3 regions of the Streptomyces sp. NPDC001832 genome follow, and region 1 is predicted to be linked to each of the others. Evidence: riboswitches for the same ligand, from Rfam matches in the RefSeq annotation. Region 1 holds a riboswitch; each other region holds the start of a gene.

Region 1 (7,115 bases):
CCTCGGCCACCACCGACTGACGGCACCCTCCGAACTCGACTTCCTCGAACTGCTCCCAGTACCGCACTGCAGGCCGTTTCGGCCAATGAATCGCCGCTCGGCCTGAGTTCGACGGCGCACAGCCCATGACCCCGCTCAGCCGACTGACGCTCGACGACAGCGAGCCGCTCCCACGCCTGTTCACTGTTCCGCCGGGAACCCGGTCCGAGGCGCCGTACCGGCCGGCCGTCCGCCTCCGGCCGCGTGCCGGTACTCACGGCCCGGCGGCACATGCGGTGGCAGTCGGCCGGTCCTGACGTGGAAGACATGCCGACCGCCCACTCGGCTCGCTCAGCTACCGTGTGCTGCCAGCGCTCTCCCGGCTCCTGCCCTGCGACTCAACGTCTCTCGGCACAAGCCGTGTTGGCGCCGGTCAATGTCCGTGTCCACGCCTACCGCAAAGCCTTCTCATGTCCGCACCGTGTGTGCGGACCGCGCTACGACCAATGGAGTGCACGTTGAGGACGACGTTCCGTTCTCGTATCACCGCCCGGCTCGGGCGCACCTACCTGTCCAGAATTCAGAAGTACGGGATCGGTTCTTCCGCGATCAGACTGCTGCCCGAAGACCTGCTGATGCTGCTGCGCAGGGACGGCCTGGACCCGGTGGACAGGCTGGCCGGGCTCCGGACGCAAGCACCGGTGTCCAAGGTCTCGCTGCCGTTCGGCATGGACGCCTGGGTGGTCACCGGCTACGAGGAGTCGAAGGCCGTCCTGGGATCGGCCGACGGGTTCAGCACCGACTTCGCCCACCTCGCGACCAACGCAGGAGTCGCAGCGGAACAGAGCCCCGGCGGGCTCGGTTTCAGCGATCCTCCCGTGCATACGCGGCTGCGCCGCATCCTGACCCCGGAATTCACGATGCGTCGGCTGCGTCGCCTCACCCCCAGGATCGATGCCATAGTCGAGGAGCGCCTCGACGCGATGGAAGCCCGTCAGCGCCCGGTCGACCTGGTGCAGGAGTTCGCGCTGCCGATCCCCTCCCTGACGATCTGTGAGCTGCTCGGCGTTCCCTACGAGGACCGCCAGGACTTCCAGCAGCTGGCCATGGAGCGCTTCGACCTCTTCGGTGGGACGACCGCACCCTTCGGCGCCATGTCTCAGTCGCTGGCGTACTTCAGGAACGTGGTCAAGATGCAGCGCGAGAATCCGGGCGACGGCCTGCTCGGCGTGATCGTGAAGGAGCACGGCGACAGCGTCGACGACGAGGAACTCGCGGGCCTCGCCGACGGTGTGCTCACCGGCGGCTTCGAGACGACCGCGAGCACGATCGCCCTCGGCTCTCTGGTGCTGCTTCAGAACAAGGACGTCTTCGAGCGGATACGGACGGACGACGCAATGACCGCGCGGTTCGTCGAGGAGGTGCTGCGCTACCTCTCCGCAGTCCAGATCGCCTTCCCACGGTTCGCCCGCGAGGACATAGAGATAGCGGGGGTGGTCATTCCCCGGGGCGACATGGTGCTCTGCTCACTGAGCAGTGCCAACCGCGACACGGCGTACGTCATGGACGACGGACGCTTCGACCCTCACCGCAACACCTCAGGGCATCTCGCCTTCGGTTACGGAATCCACCGCTGCGTCGGCGCCGAACTGGCGCGCATGGAACTGCGCTCCGCCTACCCGGCCCTGGCGCGACGTTTTCCCCGGATGCACCTCGCCGTCCCGCCCCAGGACCTTGCCTTCCGCAAGCTGTCGATCGTCTACGGCATCGAATCACTGCCGGTGCAACTGCGCTGAGCGGGCGCACGCCCCCCAGGGCACTGTTCACAGGATCCGGAACGGCGACCGAGCCACCTTCGGTCGCCATCGATTCGGCGTGCTCCGCCTCCCCGCCGGGCGACGCCGTTGCGTCACGTCACCGAGTGTCGGTCAACGCGTTCGCAAGGCAGCAGCGACGGGCTCCAGAACCTCGATCGGGCGCAGCAAGTCGCCATAACTGATCGGTGGCCTGCCGGTACGGGCCATCTCCAGGAACGCTTGGAGGCCCGGCACGCAGTAGTGGGCGTCGAGAGTGAGAGTCTGCTCGACCATGGTGTCCTGAGTGAGCGCCATTGCGTGGAACGGGATCTGGTGCGTGTCGTTCGGCTTGACAAGATTCACGAGGACACGGGTGCCGCCCGCGGTGAATGACGCGGTGACTGTGGTGTCGGTGGTGTCGGTGCGTACGTCGGAGATCTCACCGGGGGCGAGCCGGAGAGCAACGTCCACCGGGTGGATGCCGTAGAAGAAGATGCCGCCGTACTCGCTGTCAGGATCGGCAGGTCCGGACGTGACGACCACGTGCGGCTGCCCGCCCCGTACAGTCCGGGCCACCAGCGCATCGGTGTCGTGAATCCAGCGGAGCGCCGAGTATGACGTGAGCGGCGCGTCATGGGCGAGCGCGGTATCGATCATGGCCTGGGCGTCCTCGACGGTGCAGGCCAGTGGCTTGTCGACGAATACCGCAAGCCCCTCGGTCAGGAAAGGGGTCGCCTGCTCGCGGTGGTGCGCGCCGTGGCGGTCCGCGACGATGACGGCATCCACAAGGCCGAGCAGGCCGGTGGGCTCGTCAACGATCTTTTCTATCCCTCCGGTGGACACCAGCATGTCGTTGCGCCGACTGTGCCCGCCACTGAGAGCCACGACGCGGGCGTCGCCGCCCGCCTCGTGGACGTTGAGGTGGCCGACGATGTGGTCGACATGAGTGTTCTCGGTGCCTACGATCCCGATACGCATCAGGAGAGGCTACCTTCACCAGCTCGGTGGCCTCGGCGGCCTCTTCCTTGCCCGGTCAACGACCGCTTGCCTCGTCCTTGTCCGCCGGGGAGAGACGGAGATGGGCCAGGTCGTGCGGGACCGGACCGTCGGGGCGGAAGAGCGGCGCGCTCTCTCCGTCGGCTGCCGTGGCCGGAGCATCGGTGAGGCGAAGGCGTGTGCGCAGCCGCCCGTAGAAGTCGTGCGGGCCGAGCCTGATGACGCGCAGACGACGCGGGGCCGCGTACACCCCGAGCCAGTCTCCGGCGTCGATCACGCCGCGCAGTTGGCCGTCGATCGTGACCGCGCCCTGGCCCGAGTGGGGCAGGACCCGCACTGCGACCGGTTCGTCCGGCGCGACGACCACTGTGCGGTTGAAGGTCATGTGCGCTGCGACGGGTGTGAAGAGGACGGCGTCCATGCGCGGTGAGACCACCGGACCGCCTGCGGCGAAGCTGTAGGCGGTCGACCCGGTGGGGGTGGCCATGATGACGGCATCGGCCGAGTACGAGGCGAGGAGCCGGCCGCCGATATAGACGCCGAGACTCACCTGCCGGTCCCGCGCGAGCTTCTCCACGACGACGTCGTTGAGGGCCGTGACGTCCAGCGCCACACCCCAGCCTTCCGCCGCGGCCTCCGCCTCCATGTCGACATGAGGCGGCGGCAGCATCGGGCGCCGTCCGTAGGCCATCAGGGCATCGATGTCCTTGGGCACTTCCAGTACGCGCGAGGCCCTCATCGTCAGCGTCATGCGCTCCTCGACGTCCGCCCGCCCCTGGTGGACGGCGTCGAGCGCCCGGACGACGTCCTCGGCCGGTACCTCGGTCAGGAAGCCGACCCGGCCCAGGTCGATCCCGAGGACGGCGGCATGGTTCTTGGCCGCGATCCTGGCACCGCGCAGAAATGTGCCGTCGCCTCCGAGTGTCACGATGAGATCGGGGTTGCCCGCGACATGGGCCTCCTCCCGTCCGCCGCGCCGGCGCGCGTCGTCGCGCCACACGTCGATGTCCGTGCACGGAACGGCTTCGCCCGCACACCAGTCGCGTACGACGCGCGCTGCGGCAACGGCCTCGGGACGGCCCTGGTGGACGACGACTCCCACCCGCTCGACGCTCATCTCGCTCCGACTCCCGTGTTTCGACGACGTGGCGATGCCCTGGCCTTACCTTGATGGTCCATGGGTGTGCGGCTTCGTCGCCGGGCCGACACACCGTCCCCGGTCAGGCGATCGGGCTCTTGAGGAGCCGAGCGTGGGTCCGGGAGCACCGCGATGCGCGGACGGCCGCGGGTGGCGCAGCCACGGTCTTGATGTCAGCCTGAAGACATGGCTTGGGCGTCATGGACGACTCGCGGTGTTTTCTCCGGGCGCGGAGGCGTGCTCACGGACGAGGCCGGCGTCCTGTACGGAGACCTGACCGTTCACACGACCTGGGCCGATGACATGGCCCAGGTCACTGTGCAGTACACGGGTGCAATCGACTGGTTCACCATGTCGGGCAGCCCCGTGCCTTGCGGCTCGGAGGATGACAGCCGGCACCTTCACGCGGCGGCGGTGGAGTCTGTCCGGGAGGGAGCGGCGGCCACGGTTCCGAGGCCTTGGCCGCAGAAGCCGCAGCAGCCGACGGAGAGCGCCCAGGAGTGACGGATACGTCGTCAGTGGCGGACGGTTACGTCGTTGGTGATGCGAACTGCTGTCCACGCGGGTGAGCAGCCGAAAGGCGGTCCCTGACCGGCGGGTGTGGTCCTTTGCGAGGGTCCTGTTCGGCCCCTCGCCACCCGTCGGTCCTGAACCGCCATCGGCGTCGCTGCGAGTCAGTAGGCGCCGGACACGTTGTCGATGGAGCCGTACCTGTCGGCGGCGTAGTTGCACGCTGCGGTGATATTGGCGACCGGGTCGTAGCTGTCCGTCGACGTACCGGGCACGTGGTAGGCACGGAACGTCGGGTCGATGATCTGGAGGAGGCCCTTGGACGGCGTTCCGGCGGCGGCGTTCGAGTCCCAGTTGTTGATGGCCAGCGGGTTGCCGGCGGACTCACGCATGATGTTGCGGTGGATGCCTTCGTAGCTGCCGGGGATGCCCTGCTGGGCCATGACGTCCAGCGACTCCTCGATCCAGCCGTCCAGATCGTTCGTGTACGCCCCGGGCTGCGCGGCCGGTGCGGCAGTGGCAGATGCGGAAGTCTTGGGCTCAGCCGGGGCGCCAATTGTCAGCTTGATGCCCGGGCGAATCAGTGCGGGGTTGTCGCCGACGATTTCTCGATTGTCCTCGTACAGCTCCTGCCAGCCACCGCTGAGGGAATGTCCCTGCGCGATCTTGGAAAGGGTATCGCCCGCGATCACGGAATAGGTGGTGGGCGCGGCCTTCTGCGCGGGATTCCCCGCGGCGGCGACGGTCGATGCCGCAGCCTTTTCGGCGGTGGCGGGCTGGGCCGGCGCGGCCGAGGCGAAGCCGGCACCGATCAGCGGAAGCATGAGAGCGGCTCCGCCCGTGGTCGCGGCGATGAGACCGCGGCTCAGTGAAGTGCGCTTACGACGGCAGTTACCCGTTGTGGGCATAGCGAATTCCTCTCCGTCGCCTACGAGGTGAGCTGTCGGGTTCGGACTGGAGATGTCCGGCCGCACGCAATGCGGCTTCACCCCGAGCCGTTCCGAATACCGGATCGGCGACTTACCTGGGTCCCCCGCTCCTGCCCTGCATGAGTGGTCGGGTTGCCGGACGGCGGCAGGATTCGGCGTTCCGCCCGGATTGACGGTGACCGTAGGCGAGAAACACCGAAAGGAACAAGTCCCTATTTTTCGATCACAATTCATTTGCAAGATCGAATCGTGGAATTGGCAGTAATCCAGCTCACGCCGCGAAGCCAAAATTCCCGGCACAGAAGGGGACCGGGCTGCGCGCCACGACACCTTGAGCTCTGAACGTGACTCGCACCACGGAGTTCTCAAAAGGGGCAATTCGGTCATTCATCGAAGGTTGCAACTCTCATCAAATGCCTCTTCATCGACCAAACAGCCACTTATAAATAAATCGCCCATATTTGGACATTTAATCGGCAAGTCGATGCGTCTCGGAACGACGGCCACGACCTGCCGTTCCTCAAGTCGGTCCGCATCACCCGCTGGCTGCTCCTTGTGGAGGATCTTCGGGACACCACCGCGGAGGATGTAGGCGACTGCTCGCCACGCCGGAAGCGGGCTGAGCAGCCGCGACGGGGTAAACCTTGCCGGTCGCGGCACTGGCTCAGTTACCGTGCCCCCGGAAACTCTGCATGCGTACGGACTGCGGGGACCTGCCCGTGCGGGGCGCCCGGCTGGGAGTGAGCGATGAACACGTCGACGGCGACGGCGGGAACGGGCGGGTTGAAGCGCCGTCTGAGCGTGTTCGACGCCGTGGTCATCGGCCTGGGTTCGATGATCGGTGCCGGCATCTTCGTCGCACCGGCGCCTGCCGCCGCGGCCGCCGGGTCCGGGCTGCTGCTCGGCCTGGGGCTGGCTGCGGGGGTCGCGTACTGCAACGCGATGTCCTCCGCCCGGCTGGCAGGTCGCTACCCGGAGTCCGGTGGCACCTATGTGTACGGCCGTGAACGCCTGGGCGACTTCTGGGGCTATCTCGCAGGCTGGGGATTCGTCGTCGGCAAGACTGCTTCCTGTGCGGCCATGTCGTTGACCGTGGGCTCGTATGTGTGGCCCGCCCAGCCGCACGCGGTGGCCGTCGCGGCGGTGGTGGCGCTGACCGCACTCAACTACACCGGTCTGCACAAGTCCGCCTGGCTGACCCGAGTGATCGTCGCGTTCGTCCTGGCGGTCCTCGCAGCGGTGGTCACCGCCTGTCTCAGTGGTGGCACGGCCGATGCCGGGCGTCTGGCCATCGGTGCGGATGCCACCGCCGGCGGAGTGCTGCAGGCGGCCGGTCTGCTGTTCTTCGCGTTCGCCGGGTACGCACGGATCGCCACCCTCGGCGAGGAGGTGCGCGACCCGCAGCGCACCATCCGCCGAGCGATCCCGCTCGCACTGGGCATCACGCTGCTCGTCTACGCGGCCGTCGCCGTCACGGTGCTGGCCGTCCTGGGACCGGACCGCCTCGCCCATGCCGCGGCCCCGCTGGCCGAGGCCGCACACGCGGCCGGCGTCCCCGGCCTCGCGCCGGTGGTACGGGCCGGCGCAGCCGTCGCCGCGCTCGGCTCCCTGCTCGCGCTCATCCTCGGTGTCTCACGCACCACCCTGGCCATGGCCCGCGACCGCCACCTGCCGTACGTCCTGGCCGCGGTGCACCCGCGCTTCAAAGTCCCTCACCGTGCGGAGGTCGCCGTCGGCGCCGTGGTCGTGGTCCTTGCCGCCACGACC
Region 2 (7,115 bases), on a different contig from region 1:
GGGAGCGGCCGCACTCCACCGGGGTGGAGTCCACGACCCATACGTCGTCGCTCCACACCGAGGTGGTGGCGGCCAGGATCCGGTTGACGCTTCGCATCAGACCGGCGGCCTTGCGCAGCGGCTTGTTGTAGCCGGGCTGCTGGGGCAGGTAGGGGAAGAGGTGGCGCAGGTGGGCACGGGCATGGCGGAGCCATTTGGCCTCGGAGGTGAAGCCGAGTATGGCCTGCATCGTGGCGAGGGTGACCACCAGCCCAGGATGCTCCTTCAGGATGTCGTCGGTCGTCGCATAGAGTGCTGTCGCGAGGGTGTCCACGTCGTTCGTCACAAAACGATCTTGGACACCCTCGTTCTCGTCTCCGCAGGCACCCCTTGGACCACACCACCAGGAGGAACCAGTGTCATACCCGCAACTGCTCACCCCCGAGGAGAGGCTCGCCGACGCGAAGAAGCAGCTGAGCCTCCCGCGTATCGTCGTTATCTGCGGCTCCACCCGCTTCATGACCGAGATGACCGAGGCCGATCTGCGGGAGACCAAAGCCGGAAAGATTGTCGTCAAACCGGGCTGTGACATGAAGTCGCCGCACGAACTTTGGTCCGATCCTGTCGAGGCCGAGGCGCTGAAGGTTCGACTCGACGATCTGCACCGAGCGAAGATCCGGCTCGCTGATGAGGTGCTCGTAGTCGGCGACTACATCGGAGACAGCACCCGAGCCGAAATCGCCTACGCCCGGTCGCTGGGCAAGCCCGTGCGGTTCACGCACCCCGAAGTCGACCCTGACGCCTGACCGCCCGCTGCGACCTCGACAACCAGGGCCGGCAGCCTGCCGCCTGACCGTCTCGCGGTGGTTTCGGCCGCCGCCCACCCCACACCCTCCGCAGGTATCCCTTGGAATTGATCACCTAGTGCCGCGACCGGCAAGGTTTTCCCTGTCGCGATGCCCGGCACTTCCCCAAGCTCTCAGCTTCGTTCGAGCAGGGGAGACCCCATCCAAGGGCTTCCGGCCACGTTGCGATCACACGCAGACGAAGTGCACGGACTCGGCATGCAGTTCGGTAGCTGGGTCGAGCCGGAAATGGTCAATGCCGACAGCGATCTCTATCGCGCACGCCCCGACTGGGTGCAGCATTTCCCAGGGCCGGCACGGACCGAGTTCCGTAATCAACTGGTACTCAATCCGGCCCGCACCGATGTACAGGACTATCTGTGGGAGCAATTGGACACATTGCTCTCCAGCGCGCCCGTCGACTATGTGAAATGGGACTTCAACCGCTGCTTCGTGAGCGCGATGGCCGGTGTGCCTCGGGGTCGGCGGGGACCTCACCGAGTGGAGTGAGGAGAAGCTGGCCGAGGCGCGGGCCTGGGTGAATCTCTACAAGCAGATCCGGCGGGCGGTGCAGCGCGGCGCGCTGCACCGGCTGCGCGCCCGCGCGGCGGACTCGGCGCGGTCCAGTACGTCCACGGGGGCGAGACCGAGGTCCTGATGTGGCTGGAGGCGCAGAGGCGCGGGAAGCGGCCCTGGGCCCTGCCGCTGCGTGGGCTCGACCCCGCAGCAACGTACACCTGCCTGGATACGGAGGTGGTGAACCACGGTTCGGTACTGCTGCATCGGGGGCTGCACACCGGGCTTCGGGGCGATCTCGACGCGCGGGTCCTGAGGCTCCGACGCGAATGATGAGCATGACATGTCCGTAATGGGCGCATTTGTCACAATGTGCCCCGCTCGTAAGGGAGATGGCTGCCCTCTCGTGAGCGGAGTCATATCCGTGACGTTCTGTGCTGGCGGGGCGGTCGGGTATTCCGTGCGTGGCGCGGAAAGGCAAGATCCTTAATCCACGGAGTGTGACCGGAATTCCGCACCGATTTCCGAGCACGGATTCCGGTGCGGAACCCGTGGCTTGTTCTCTCCGTCCCGACTCGCTTACGGTCGCCGTCAATCCGGGCGGACCGCCTAATCCTGCCGCCGCCCGGAATTCGCACCCACTCATCGCGTGGCAGGAGCGGGGGAACCAGGTAGGCCGCCGATCGGAGAAATCCGGCCGGCTCGGGGTGAAGTCGCGCTCGGCGCGGCCGGGCATCTCCAGCCCGAACCCGACAGCTCACCTCGCAGGCGCCGGAGAGGAAGCACGTCATGCCCACATCGGGTAAGCATCGTCGTACGAAGTCCAGCGCCATCGCCCGTGGCGTCGCCGCCGCCAGCGCCGGGGGTGCCGTCATCGCTCTGCCACTGCTCGGTGCCACTGGTGCCCACGCCGCGCAGGGTTCGGCCCCGACCGCCGCGCCGCAGTCGGCCTCCGCCGCCAACCACGCAGCCCCGGCCAAGCCGGCCGCGCAGAAGCAGGCCGCCACCACGACGTACACCGTCGTCTCCGGCGACTCCCTGTCGCAGATCGCCGCTGAGCACGAGATCAACGGCGGTTGGCAGAAGCTGTACGAGGACAACCGCCAGGCCGTCGGCGAAGACCCCAGCCTGATCTTCCCGGGCTTGAAGCTGACGCTCGGCACCGGTGCCGACACGGGCGAGTCCCTCCCGCCGAAGGCACCCTCTGCGCCTTCGTCGGCCGCGGAGAAGTCCGCCCCGGCCAAGTCCGCCCCGGACAAGGCCTCGACGGTCACGGAGTCCGAGACCTCCGCCCCGGCCAGTCAGAGCAACAGCTCCGGCTACAGCCACCCGGTGCCCGGCAACCACACCACCGGATACCGCGCCTCCGGCTCCAACTGGTCCAGCGGCAGCCACACCGGGATCGACTTCCCCGTCTCCACCGGCACCAGCGTGAAGGCCATCACCTCCGGCACCGTCGTCACTGCCGGCTGGGGTGGCGCGTACGGCAACCAGGTCGTCATCAAGCACGCCGACGGGCACTACTCGCAGTACGGCCACCTGTCCTCGATCTCCGTCTCCGCGGGCCAGACCGTGAGCACCGGTCAGCAGATCGGCCTCTCCGGCGCCACCGGCAACGCCACCGGCCCGCACCTGCACTTCGAGGTCCGCACGGGCCCGGAGTACGGCTCGGACATCGACCCGGTCGCCTACCTGGCTTCGCACGGCATCTATGTCTGAGCCGAACGGCCGGGCAGTTGAGCAGCAAAGCATGACCTGAGCTACAAGGCATGACCTGAGCAACACAGAAGGGGCGGTGTGCAGCGGCGCACTGCCCCTTCTCCCACCCCATTTGCCGGTCGGGCCTATTCCCCCCTTTGCCGAAACCTGACCGGACCGTCCATCTCGCCCCCAACCTCTTATTACGGTCGCGTAGGTCACATTCGACGGTGCAGGATAAGCGTTCGTGGCAGACGATTCGAAAAAAAATCAACGTGGCGTCATCAACCGGCATGGCGTCATCGAGTCGTACGCAGCGATTGGCGACAGCTTCACCGAGGGAGTCGGCGACCCCGGCCCCGACGGAACCTTCGTCGGCTGGGCGGACCGTTTCGCGACACTTCTCGCGGACCAGCTCCCTGAGCCCGATGCGGGGACAAGCACCGAAGGCTCCGCTCACGGGAATTTCGGGTACGCCAATCTCGCCGTACGCGGGCGCCTCCTCGACCAGATCGTCGAGGAGCAGGTGCCGCGCGCCAAGGAACTCGCACCCGACCTGGTGAGCTTCTGCGCGGGCGGCAACGACATCATCAGGCCCGGCACCGATCCCGACGACGTGGCCGAGCGCTTCGAGCGCGCGGTCGCCGAGCTGACCGAATCGGTCGGCATCGTCCTGGTCACCACCGGCTTCGATACCCGAGGCGTTCCCGTGCTGCGGCATCTGCGCGGCAAGATCGCCACTTACACCGCGCATGTGCGGTCCATCGCCGACCGCTACGACTGCCCGGTCCTCGACCTGTGGTCGCTACGGTCCGTTCAGGACAGGCGCGCTTGGGACGACGACAGGCTCCATCTGTCGCCCGAGGGACACACCAGGGTCGCGCTGCGCGCCGCCCAGGTCCTCGGCATCGACGTGCCGGCCGACCCGGACCAGGAATGGCCCCCGCAGGCGCAGCGCGGCGTACTCGAAGTACGGCGCGACGACATCCACTGGGCACGCGAGTACCTGGTCCCGTGGATCGGACGGCGGCTGCGAGGCGAGTCCTCCGGCGACCGTGTCGAGGCGAAGCGGCCGGACCTCCTGCCGCTCTAGGCTCATAGGCTCATCAACTTCGTTAGTTATCCCTAGCGTTTGTGCGTATGCAGTTGCGTGCATGGAGTTGCTGCGCACGTCCAAGGCGGCGAAGCGTCTCGGGATACACCCGATGACGCTTCGCCAGTGGGCCATCGACGGCAAGCGCGGTAGCGCCTCCGCATCCTCCCGCCCCGTCGGGAGGTTCTGTATGTGCGCGTCTCCGGCCCCTTGGGACAGGAGTCCTGTCTGGAAACCCAGGAGCAGGAGCTTCGGGCCACCTCTGCCGGAGAGATCCTCAAGGTCGTCCGGGACCGTGGCTCTGGCCTGAAGGAGAACCGCCCCTCGCCGACGGCGAGATCTCCCGCACCGCCTGTGCCCGCGCCCTCGCCCGGTCGGGCGTGGACGAAAAGACCGGCGAAGTCCTCACCTGCGCTGCTCTGGCGGAACGGGTGGGCTCGTGTGCCGGCCTCGTGGCGGGCATGACCGAAGCGCGCTGGCCGAGCACTGGAACACCGCCGACGTGGACACGCTGGCCCACGGTGAGGACCCCGGGCGAAGGAAGCTGCCGTCGAACGCGTGGATGGCGCTGCGCCGCCTGGGCTGGACCGTTTGCGCACGGGAGGGTGTGAAGGTCAACGACCGGCATCATGTTGGCGAGCCCGGCCACGGTCGCGCGGTCGTTGAAGGCGCTGTCGATCAGGATCAGCGGCGCGCCCTGGCCGGCCGTGTCGACGGCGAACGTGGTGCTGTGCCTGGAAGTGATGTTCGTCCTGTCGGCCTTCGGAGCGTGCGGGGTGGGAGACCGAGGCCGATTGCCCCTGTGCAGGCGGTTGCTACGGCCGGGTGAAGGTCATGTGCGTGACGCCGCTGGGGGTCGTCACGGACTCGGCCTGGAAGCGTTTCTCGAGTCCTTCGAGTCCGTCCCACAGGCGCTCGCCACGGCCCAGAACGATCGGGACGACGGCGATGTGCAGATGATCGATGAGGTCTTCGACGAGGAACTCGCGGATCGTGGTCGGCCCGCCACCGATCCTCACGTCCAGGTCACCTGCGGCCTCGCGCGCCTGACGGAGTGCCTCCTGCGGCGTGGCGTCGATGAAGTGGAATGTGGTGCCACCCTCCATCTCCACCGAGGGGCGGGGGTGGTGGGTCAGGACGAAAACCGGGGTGTGGAAGGGCGGGTTGGGCCCCCACCAGCCGTTCCAGTCGTCGTTCTTCCATGGCCCGCGCTGGGGGCCGAACTTTTTGCGGCCCATGATCTCCGCTCCGATGCCGACATCCCAGGTGCTGGCGATGACGTCGTCGACCCCAGTGCTCCCGTCCGGCTTGCCCAGCATCTGCTGGAAGGTCCTGGTCGGGAAGAACCACTCATGGAGCCGCGTGCCGGCGTGGCCGAACGGGGCGTCGAGACTCTGCCCTTCACCCGTGGCGAATCCGTCGATAGAGACGGAAAAGTTATGGACCCTCACGCGCGACATTGCACGGACTCCTACCCTCGAAGCGTTGTGATTGCGAACTGCAATCACTAGCCGTGGGCGAGCCTAGACTCGGTGATGGCAGAATGCAATCACTGGAGGTGGGCATGCGAGACAAACCGCGGTCCGGATGCGCGGTCAACGCGGCGGTGGAGGCACTCGGGGACCAGTGGAGCCTCATCGTCCTGCGCGACGTGATGTTCGGCGGGCGCCGACACTTCCGCGAGCTGCTCAGCCACTCCGAGGAGGGGATCGCGTCGAACATCCTCAGCAGCCGTCTCAAGGCCCTCGTCGCCGGCGGTCTCCTCACGCAGGAGCAGGCTGAACGAGGACGTCGAGCGACCTACAGCCTCACAGAAGCGGGCATCCAGACAGTCCCCATCATGGTCGCGCTCGGCTCCTGGGGAATGCGGCACCGCCCGACCACACCCGAACTCAGCGTCCGCGCTCACCTCTTGGAGGACGGCGGCCCGCATCTCTGGGAGGACCTCATGGACGAACTCCGCGAGGTGCACCTGGGTATTCCCCGCCCGAACCCCGACCACCCCCGGGCCTCCGAACTCCTTCAGGCAGCCTACGAGCAGGCACTCACGGAGGCGCACTGACTACCCCTCCGGCTGGCATCAAGATCGCGTGGAGTACTGGTCCTCTGCCGATACCCATCTTCCCGCGCGGGCGCCTGACGATGGTCTTGAGAGGCCTCGCGGACAGGCGGCAGGTCATGGTCGGCGTCGGGGGCGTTCCTCCCAGTGGTGGGTGGCCCATGCCTGCCGGATCAGGCTACGGACGGTGATGATCGTGTCGGCGAGGTCGAAGAAGGTGTCGATGACGGTGGTGCGCCGCTCGTAGCAGCAGGCGAGCCGGTGGAACGCGTTCTGCCAGGCGTGGGTGCTGCTCGCCGAGGAAGACGGACCGGTGGACGCCTTCGGCGCCATCGCCTACTCCACTGGCGAGGCCCGCCAGGCCCTCGAAGCAGCAGGCCACCGGCTGTTCTTCAAGCCCGCCCCGCTACGGCCCGCCGTCCCCGGGGGCTTCACCCTGGACGACTTCGTCATCGACACCGCCGCCGCAACGGTGACCTGCCCCGCTGGACACACCGTCCCCTGTCGGATGTCGGCGGGCAGCACAACCAGCGCAAGGCCGCCTTCGGGAACCTGTGCACCGCATGTCCCCTACGCGAGCGGTGCACCAAGGCCAAAGCCGGACGCATCCTGACCATCCGTCCCCACCACGACCTGACCGCGGCACCATCGCCAACAACACCTGGCTCCACACCCGAGCCGCCGCCCTCAACCTCCGCCGACTGATCAACCTCGGACTCACCCACACAGGCAACACCTGGACAATCAACCCAGCCACCTCATAGACCGAGTGGCCACCCGGCCCATGGGCCGGGTGGCCACTCAACAAGAGGTCCGTCCGGCGAGGGACGACAACGGCGGCGCCGGTATCCGTTCCAGCACACCGCCCGCGAAGACGTCGTACAGCGGCAGCGTCTCCAGATGCACATAGCCGATGTGGCAGTCG
Region 3 (7,115 bases), on a different contig from region 1:
AGCGGGGGCAGGGCTACTGCCCGCAGCCGATCGTAGGTCACCGCGAACCGGCTTACCTCCTCCGGATCGTCGATCAACTGTCCGTAATGGGCGCCCTCCGTGTAGGCAATTTCTGCGCCGTCCGGTAGGACCAGGACGGTCAGGGAACCACCCATCGCGTCGTGCTCCCCCTGGTCGAACGGAAGTACCTGCAGGGTGATGTGGGGGTCGTCGGCCGTGTCCAGTAGTCGGGTCAACTGGGCCTGCATGACTGCAGGGCCGCCGACGGGACGTCGTAGTACAGCCTCGTCAAGAACCACCCACAGGTCGGGGCGGTGGGGCGAGCGCAGGCGCTCTTGGCGTTCCAGGCGGGCCGAGAGCCGTTCTTCCAGGTGCTCTTCACTCTTGAGCGTCCGGCCGACGCTCAAGATCGCGCGTACTCTTTGGTCTGCAATAGCCCTGGCACTACGTGGGACGCGTACTCGCGGATCGTCTCCGCCCGTGCCGAGTGCGCCATGAAGGCCCGCGACCAGTCCGGGAATGCCTCCTGGTACACGTACGGCCACAGGTCGATCAGCAGGTTGTCCGCTACGAGAGCGGCGTCCAGGGCCCGCGCCAGTTCCAGCGTCGGTCTGGCACCGGACGAGCACTCGATCTGGGTGATCCGCCAGCTGACGACGTGCGTCCGGGCGACCACGCCCTGGTGCGCACGCTTCCCGCGTTGTCGTCGGTCGCCCAACTCCCCCATAGCCCTGAAGGCATGGGGGAACCCCCCTTCGCGTTGGCTCCCTCCTCCGCCTTGGAATCGCACGCACCAGACCGTGTCCGCTCTCCGATCGGAGGCCACCCGACAGGCTCTGAGCGGGCCCACATCCCCAACTCCCTGCGAATCGTTGGTCGAACCAGTAGCCCCAGCCACGTCCACTGCCTACCATCGATCACCGCAAGGTCTTGTGCACTGATGCACAAACTCTCCCCGGGAGGTTCCTTTGCACCGCCGCCGTCGCACCGCGCTCACCGTCTCCGCCGCCCTGCTCGTCGGCGCGCCACTCCTGACCGCCTGCGGCAGCCAGGACCACCCGGGCGCCGCGGCCCTCGTCGGCGGGGAACGGATCGAGGTGTCCACCTTGCAGGGCCAGGTGGCGGCCGTACGCGAGGCGCAGCGCGACTCGAAGGACGCGTCCCAGCTCATCGACAAGTCCGGGCAGCTCGGCCGGGCCAAGCTGCACGGCATGATCTTCGACCGGGTCCTGGACCGGGCCGCGCGGGACGCGGGCGTGACCGTCAGCCGCAACGAGATCCAGCAGATGCGGAAGGCGGCGGCCGCCCAGTCCGGCGGAGAGGCGCAGCTGCGGACGGCGATGCTCCAGCAGAGCTGGGTCGCCCCCGGCCAGATCGACGCCGTCCTGCGTGAGCAGGTACAGCTGACGAAGCTGGCCCAGGCGCTCGGCGCCGACCTTCAGCAGCCCGAGGGGCAGAAGGCCGTCGGTGACGCGCTGAGCAAGGCGTCGAAGGCGCTGAAGGTCGACGTCAATCCGCGCTACGGCGCCTGGGACGACAAGCAGACTCAGCTCGCCAACTACAAGGCCCCCTGGATCACCCAGGTGACCAAGCCCGCCGAGGCGGGAGCCGAGTCCGGCGTATAGAAGACCGTGGAGAACGGTTGCCCGACCGACCGGAGTAGATTCGAACGGTGAACGCTGAAGACCCCGGCTGTATCGTCCTGCTCACTGCCAGCCACCGCGTCGCGCCCGGACTCCTGTCCTGGCCGGCCTGGCAGACGCTGCACGCCGCCGACCGGGTGTTCTGCGCTGAGCAGGACAATCCGCAGCTGCCGTATCTGCGCGAGGCCGGCGTCGCCGTCGAGCAGGTTGCCCCCACCGCGCAGGAGCTTGTCGATGTGTGTGCGGGTGGCCGGAGCGTGGTCGTCCTCACGGGCGGCGAGGGCAATCAGCCGCTGACCGACGGGCTGGCCCGGCTCGCCGGTTCGGGCCGGGTGCAGATGCCGGACCTGGAGCTGCTGCCCGGTTCGTACGATCTGCCGGGTGCCCGGCTTCTCGACCTGGTCCAGATCATGGACCGGATCCGGACCGAATGCCCCTGGACCTCGCAGAAGACCCACGAGAGCCTCGCCAAGTACGCCATCGAGGAGGCGTACGAACTCGTCGAGGCGATCGAGGACGGCGACCGCGACGAGCTGCGCGAGGAGCTCGGGGACGTACTCCTCCAGGTTGTCTTCCATGCCAGGATCGCCGAGGAAGCGCGCCCCGAGGACGGAGACGAGCCGTTCTCCGTCGACGACGTGGCCGCGACCCTCGTAGAGAAGCTCATCCACCGCCATCCGCATGTCTTCGGCGACGAGACCGCCGAGACCCCGGAGGATGTGCACGCGCACTGGCTGCGGACCAAGGCCGTCGAGAAGCAGCGCGAGTCGGTCACCGATGGAGTCCCGCTCGGCCAGCCCGGCCTGGCCCTCGCGGCGAAGCTGGCCGGCCGGGTCCGTACGGCGGGGCTCGATGTGGCGCTTCCCACGGGCGACGGCATCGGTTACGAACTCCTCGCCCTCGCCGCACGCGCCGAACAGGACGGTGTCGACCCCGAGGCCGCGCTGAGGGCCGCGGGCCGGGCCTACCGGGATGCCATCCGGGCGGCGGAGGGCAACGGATAGCGTCGGGCTTCACCTGGGCATTCGCCACCGACCCGTACTCGGCCTACGCCTGGCTGAGCGATCAACCAGTCGAAGCCTCCGGCGTGAACTCCACCGGAAGGGTGCGCAGGCCCCGCATGATCAGCCCACCCCTCCACCGTAGATCAGCAGGGTCCACCGCAAGCTGAAGGTCCGGCAGGCGGCGGAACAACGTCTCCAAGGCAGTGCGTCCCTCCAGTCGGGCGAGCGGCGCTCCGAGGCAGTAGTGGATGCCGTGGCCGTACCCCAGGTGTTGGTTGTCTCGGCGGGACAGGTCGAGTGTGTCGGGGTCATCGAAGCGTGCCGGGTCGCGGTCGGCCGCAGCGAGCACGACGAGCACGGGGTCGCCCTTTCGGATTGGCTGTCCCCCGATTTCGAGCGTCTCGGTGGCGTACCGCCAGGTCGCCAGTTCTACCGGACCGTCATAGCGCAGCAGCTCCTCCACGGCGCTATCGAGGAGGGAGTCATCGCGTTGCTCGACTGCATTCTGGAAAACAGACCGCTGAATGGGGTTTCGGAAGAAGGCGTGGGCGCTGTTGCCGATCAAGTTAATGGTCGTTTCGAAACCCGCGAATAGGATCACGAAAGCCATGGCGGCGGCCTCGTTCTCGGTGAGGTGCTCGCCGTGGTCGCTGGCCCGGATCAGGTCAGAAATCAGGTCGTCGCCGAGGTTCGCACGCTTCTTATGAATCAGCTCGGCGAGGTAGGCGCGGATCTTCTTCACCGACCGGGCGACGCCACCGCGCGGGCCCTGGCCGTGCCGGATCATCATGCCCGCCCAGTCCCGAAAATCGTCCTGGTCCTCGGTCGGCACCCCCAGCAGATCGCAGATCGCGTAAATCGGCAGCGGGAAGGCGAACTCGTGGATCAGCTCCGCCTCGCCGCGCCCGGCAAAGCCATCGATAAGGCCGTCCGCCAGCTCTTGGACTCTGGGCGCGAACTCGGCGACTCGGCGCGGGGTGAACGCCTTGGAGACGAGGCGGCGCAGCCGGGTGTGGTCGGGCGGGTCGATGTTCAGCAGATGTGTCATGAGCCCGGCACCGCGCTCCCCGGGAATACCGGTCTTGGTGCGGCCCTGGGCGTCATCCGCGTGATGTTCGGGGTTTTTCGACAGCCTGGCGTCGGCGAGCGCCTGTCGAGCGTCCACGTAACGGGTCACGAGCCAGGCCTCCACCCCGGACGGCAGTTCCGTCCAGTGCACGGGCGTGTGCTCGCGCAGCCAGGCGTAGGCGGGGTACGGGTCGGTTGCGAACTCCCAGGAGAAGAGTTCCGGAGTCGGAATGTGGTTCACCTGGCGACGGTATCGGGCGTCTCGGCCGGCCCCGGCTAACTGAAGGTCAGCTACGGCGGCTGGCCGGGTGGAAGAAGAGTCGTGCGGCGAGCCGTACTTCAACGCCAACGACATCGAGAACACCGTATGGCGCGAACTCGCCAAACTCATGAAGGACGAGTCCCGCCTACAGGCGATGGCAGCACCGCTCGCGCGACTGGAGGGGCAGGCCGCGCTCGCCACGCTTCTGAAGCGCCTTCCGGACCTGCTTCTTGCGGTGAAACCTACCGATTTGCGGTGGCGTGGCGGGCTCCTCATGCGCGGACTGCGCACGCTGCCCGTGGAGTTCACACCGGGGGCCGCCCTGGCGCAAGATGACACTCCGTCAACGCTGTGACTTTCACGTGATCTGCGCTGCATCGACTTGTGACACACGTTCGAGTCCAGTTAGGTTCACCGTTCGACTCACCAGTCACTCGTCAGTCACACGGAAGGCAACCCCATGGGCTCCGCGAACGGCAGACACCGTCGCCCTCGTCAGGCACCCGCCATCGTCGTCGCCGCGGGCGTGACCGGATCGGCCATCGCCATTCCGCTGCTCGGCGCGGCCAGTGCACAGGCAGCCGAAGCCACGACCTGGGACCAGGTGGCCGAATGCGAGAGCGGCGGCATGTGGAGCGCCGACCTCGGCAACGGCTTCTACGGCGGCCTTCAGTTCTCGCAGAAGACCTGGAAGGCGTACGGCGGCGAGTCGTACGCCCCGCGTGCCGACCTTGCCAGCCGCTCGCAGCAGATAGCCGTGGCCGAGAAGGTCCTGGACGACCAGGGCCCGCAGGCATGGCCCAGCTGTGCGGTCATCTCCGGCCTCGCGGTGGACGGGACGCTGCCCGGTGTCGACCCGGGGGTTGCGTCCTCCGCCGAGCCGACGGAGAGCACGGAGTCGGCTGACGGTACGTCGGCGGCCTCGTCCGATGACACCACCAAGCCGTCGGGCCGCGCGTCGGGCGGTACGGGTGGTTCGAAGAGCTCGAAGGGCCCGGATGGCGCCGACAAGTCTTCAGGCAAGGCGAAGCCTTCCACGAAGCATTCGACCACCGCGTCGGCCACCCCGCCCTCCGATGTGCCCGATTCATCCGGCTCTTCCGATTCGCCCGACGGTGTCGGTGGTAAGCATCGCGGCGCGCCGGCCTCCGAGGGGAGCCGGGACGCGAACGGCGGCGCCGGCCGTGAGTCGGGCCGTCATGCCTCCCGCGGTGACGCCGGCGCGCGCGACGCGGGTGTGTCGGCCGCCGAAGGCGCGTACACCGTGCACCCCGGCGACAACCTCTGGGCGATTGCTGACGCGCAGAAGGTTCCCGGTGGCTGGCCCGCGCTCTATGAGGCCAACAAGGATGCCGTCGGCTCCGATCCGGGCCTCATCCTTCCTGGCCAGAGCCTCGATCTCGACGTGAAGGCCAAGTGAGGGCAGTCTGAATTCGGCCAAAAGGGCCTCAAAAATCTGGGTAGTTCAGAGACCTATGTCCGATTATGTGTAAGTGAGACATGGGTCTCTTTGCGTCAACTGGCGTGTCGCGCCTGGGAACCCCTCCGTACCGCTGCCACCTGCGAAAACGACGGTTCCTCAGATGCGAGTACGGGCCGATTGTCCGATGTGTCCGTCTTTGAATGTGAGGGTTGCGTATGTTTACGGTCAGAACCGCTCGCACCGCGGGCCCCTTCGATCGTCACGCCGAATCCTGCCGTCGGTCGAAGGGAACAGACGCGTAAAGCGCCGTAGGCAGGAGCGGGGGACCCAGGTAGGCGCTGGGCCCGATCGTCGAATGACGCATCGGGGCCGGCTTGGGGTGAAGTCGCGTGCTAGGACGTGCGACCGGGCAACTCACTTGGCCCGAACCCGACAGCTCACCTCGTAGGCGTCGGTGAGGAGAAGTTCCATGCTGTTTTCCAGCAAGGGCAGGCACCGCCGCCCGTCAAAGGCTGTCCGTGCCGCCACGCTCGCAGGTGTCGCCGGTACCGCTGTCGCCGTACCGCTGATGGGCGCGACCAGTGCCTCCGCCGCCTCCGTCGCCACCTGGGACGCCGTCGCCCAGTGCGAGTCCGGTGGCAACTGGTCCATCAACACCGGTAACGGCTATTACGGTGGCCTGCAGTTCTCGCAGTCCAGCTGGGCCGCCGCCGGCGGTACGCAGTACGCCCCCCGTGCCGACCTGGCCACCAAGGCCCAGCAGATCGCCACCGCCGAGAAGCTCCTCGACATGCAGGGTCCGGGTGCCTGGGGCTGCGCAAGTGCCGGCGGCCTGACCAACGACGGCGTCGACCCGGGCGTCGACACCGGCTCCTCCTCGAACTCCACTTCCACCTCCAGCTCCAGCTCCAATGCCACCGAGCAGGAGAGCACCCCGGCCGCGCCGGAGCAGCAGGCCCAGCCGGAGCAGACCGAGCCCACCGAGCCCCCGGCCGCCTCCCCCTCGGACGGCTCCGCCGCTCCGCAGGCCGAGTCGAAGGAGACCGTCACCACACCGACCGGCGGGAAGGTCGAGAAGGGCGACGGCGAGTACAAGGTCGCCCCCGGCGACTCCCTGAGCGAGATCGCCGCCGACCAGAAGGTCGAGGGTGGCTGGCAGCAGCTGTTCGAGCTGAACAAGGACATCGTCACGGACGCCGACCTGATCTACCCGGGTCAGCAGCTGCACCTGACGAAGTAGTCCAGGCTCTCTCCTCCCTGAGCTCCCCGGCCCGGCGCCCAATCCCCCGTACGCGCCGGGCCGGGGTTTCTGCGTGACGCGGGGGTGCCTATATATCTCGATCGGACTCGGAGTCGGACGAGGAGGCAGCGACGGGGCCTGCAGGGCCTATGGTTCAAAAGAGCCGCTTCCGTCCCCACACGACGATGAACGTGACGATGGCCGCGGTGACTGTGAGCATGATGACTGCTCCCAGCCACTGCATCGGCTGCATCTGGGAGGCCGGGAGGTAGTCGGCCGCGTAGCCGATGACGTGCTTTGACTCCAGGCAGGACGTGTGGGCTCGGGTGTTCTCCATCTTGTCCAGGCACGTCGTCCAGTCCAGGCGGGTTCCCGAGTCGGTGAGGAAGTACGTGCCTTGGCCCTGTTGCACCGCACCGGCGGGCAGTTCCGGCTGCCGGGCGTCGGGGCCTACGCCCTTGTGGGTGGTGACCGA

What was found. A riboswitch is a leader RNA that binds a small molecule or an ion and turns the genes downstream of it on or off. The one in region 1 is predicted to bind cyclic di-AMP.
Region 2: it holds a riboswitch for cyclic di-AMP, as region 1 does, so the genes downstream of both, ABT115_RS10480 (M23 family metallopeptidase) here and ABT115_RS30130 (transglycosylase SLT domain-containing protein) in region 1, are expected to answer to the same signal.
Region 3: it holds a riboswitch for cyclic di-AMP, as region 1 does, so the genes downstream of both, ABT115_RS28950 (transglycosylase family protein) here and ABT115_RS30130 (transglycosylase SLT domain-containing protein) in region 1, are expected to answer to the same signal.

What each region holds. Positions count from the first base shown of each region.
Region 1 covers NZ_JBEOYU010000071.1:9,159-16,273, forward strand. Annotated here, with positions in the region: gene ABT115_RS30105 (TetR/AcrR family transcriptional regulator) at 1-20, shown strand, start outside; gene ABT115_RS30110 (cytochrome P450) at 486-1,775, shown strand; gene ABT115_RS30115 (Gfo/Idh/MocA family oxidoreductase) at 1,908-2,753, opposite strand; gene ABT115_RS30120 (NAD(+)/NADH kinase) at 2,809-3,888, opposite strand; gene ABT115_RS30125 (hypothetical protein) at 4,096-4,413, shown strand; gene ABT115_RS30130 (transglycosylase SLT domain-containing protein) at 4,584-5,327, opposite strand; cyclic di-AMP (ydaO/yuaA leader) riboswitch at 5,332-5,514, opposite strand; gene ABT115_RS30135 (APC family permease) at 6,096-7,115, shown strand, end outside.
Region 2 covers NZ_JBEOYU010000009.1:105,833-112,947, reverse strand. Annotated here, with positions in the region: gene ABT115_RS10495 (IS982 family transposase) at 1-325, opposite strand, end outside; gene ABT115_RS10490 (hypothetical protein) at 396-785, shown strand; partial or broken gene ABT115_RS10485 (GH36 C-terminal domain-containing protein) at 999-1,673, shown strand; cyclic di-AMP (ydaO/yuaA leader) riboswitch at 1,970-2,126, shown strand; gene ABT115_RS10480 (M23 family metallopeptidase) at 2,130-3,059, shown strand; gene ABT115_RS10475 (SGNH/GDSL hydrolase family protein) at 3,286-4,131, shown strand; gene ABT115_RS10470 (dihydrofolate reductase family protein) at 4,947-5,591, opposite strand; gene ABT115_RS10465 (winged helix-turn-helix transcriptional regulator) at 5,696-6,193, shown strand; partial or broken gene ABT115_RS10460 (IS5/IS1182 family transposase) at 6,308-6,520, opposite strand; gene ABT115_RS10455 (transposase) at 6,452-6,895, shown strand; gene ABT115_RS10450 (STM4011 family radical SAM protein) at 6,992-7,115, opposite strand, start outside.
Region 3 covers NZ_JBEOYU010000061.1:17,053-24,167, reverse strand. Annotated here, with positions in the region: partial or broken gene ABT115_RS30975 (DUF5753 domain-containing protein) at 39-496, opposite strand; gene ABT115_RS28975 (SurA N-terminal domain-containing protein) at 969-1,625, shown strand; gene ABT115_RS28970 (nucleoside triphosphate pyrophosphohydrolase) at 1,673-2,647, shown strand; gene ABT115_RS28965 (cytochrome P450 family protein) at 2,709-4,070, opposite strand; partial or broken gene ABT115_RS28960 (cytochrome P450) at 4,132-4,332, shown strand; gene ABT115_RS28955 (transglycosylase family protein) at 4,438-5,397, shown strand; cyclic di-AMP (ydaO/yuaA leader) riboswitch at 5,695-5,866, shown strand; gene ABT115_RS28950 (transglycosylase family protein) at 5,870-6,640, shown strand; gene ABT115_RS28945 (ABC-2 membrane transporter-related protein) at 6,795-7,115, opposite strand, start outside.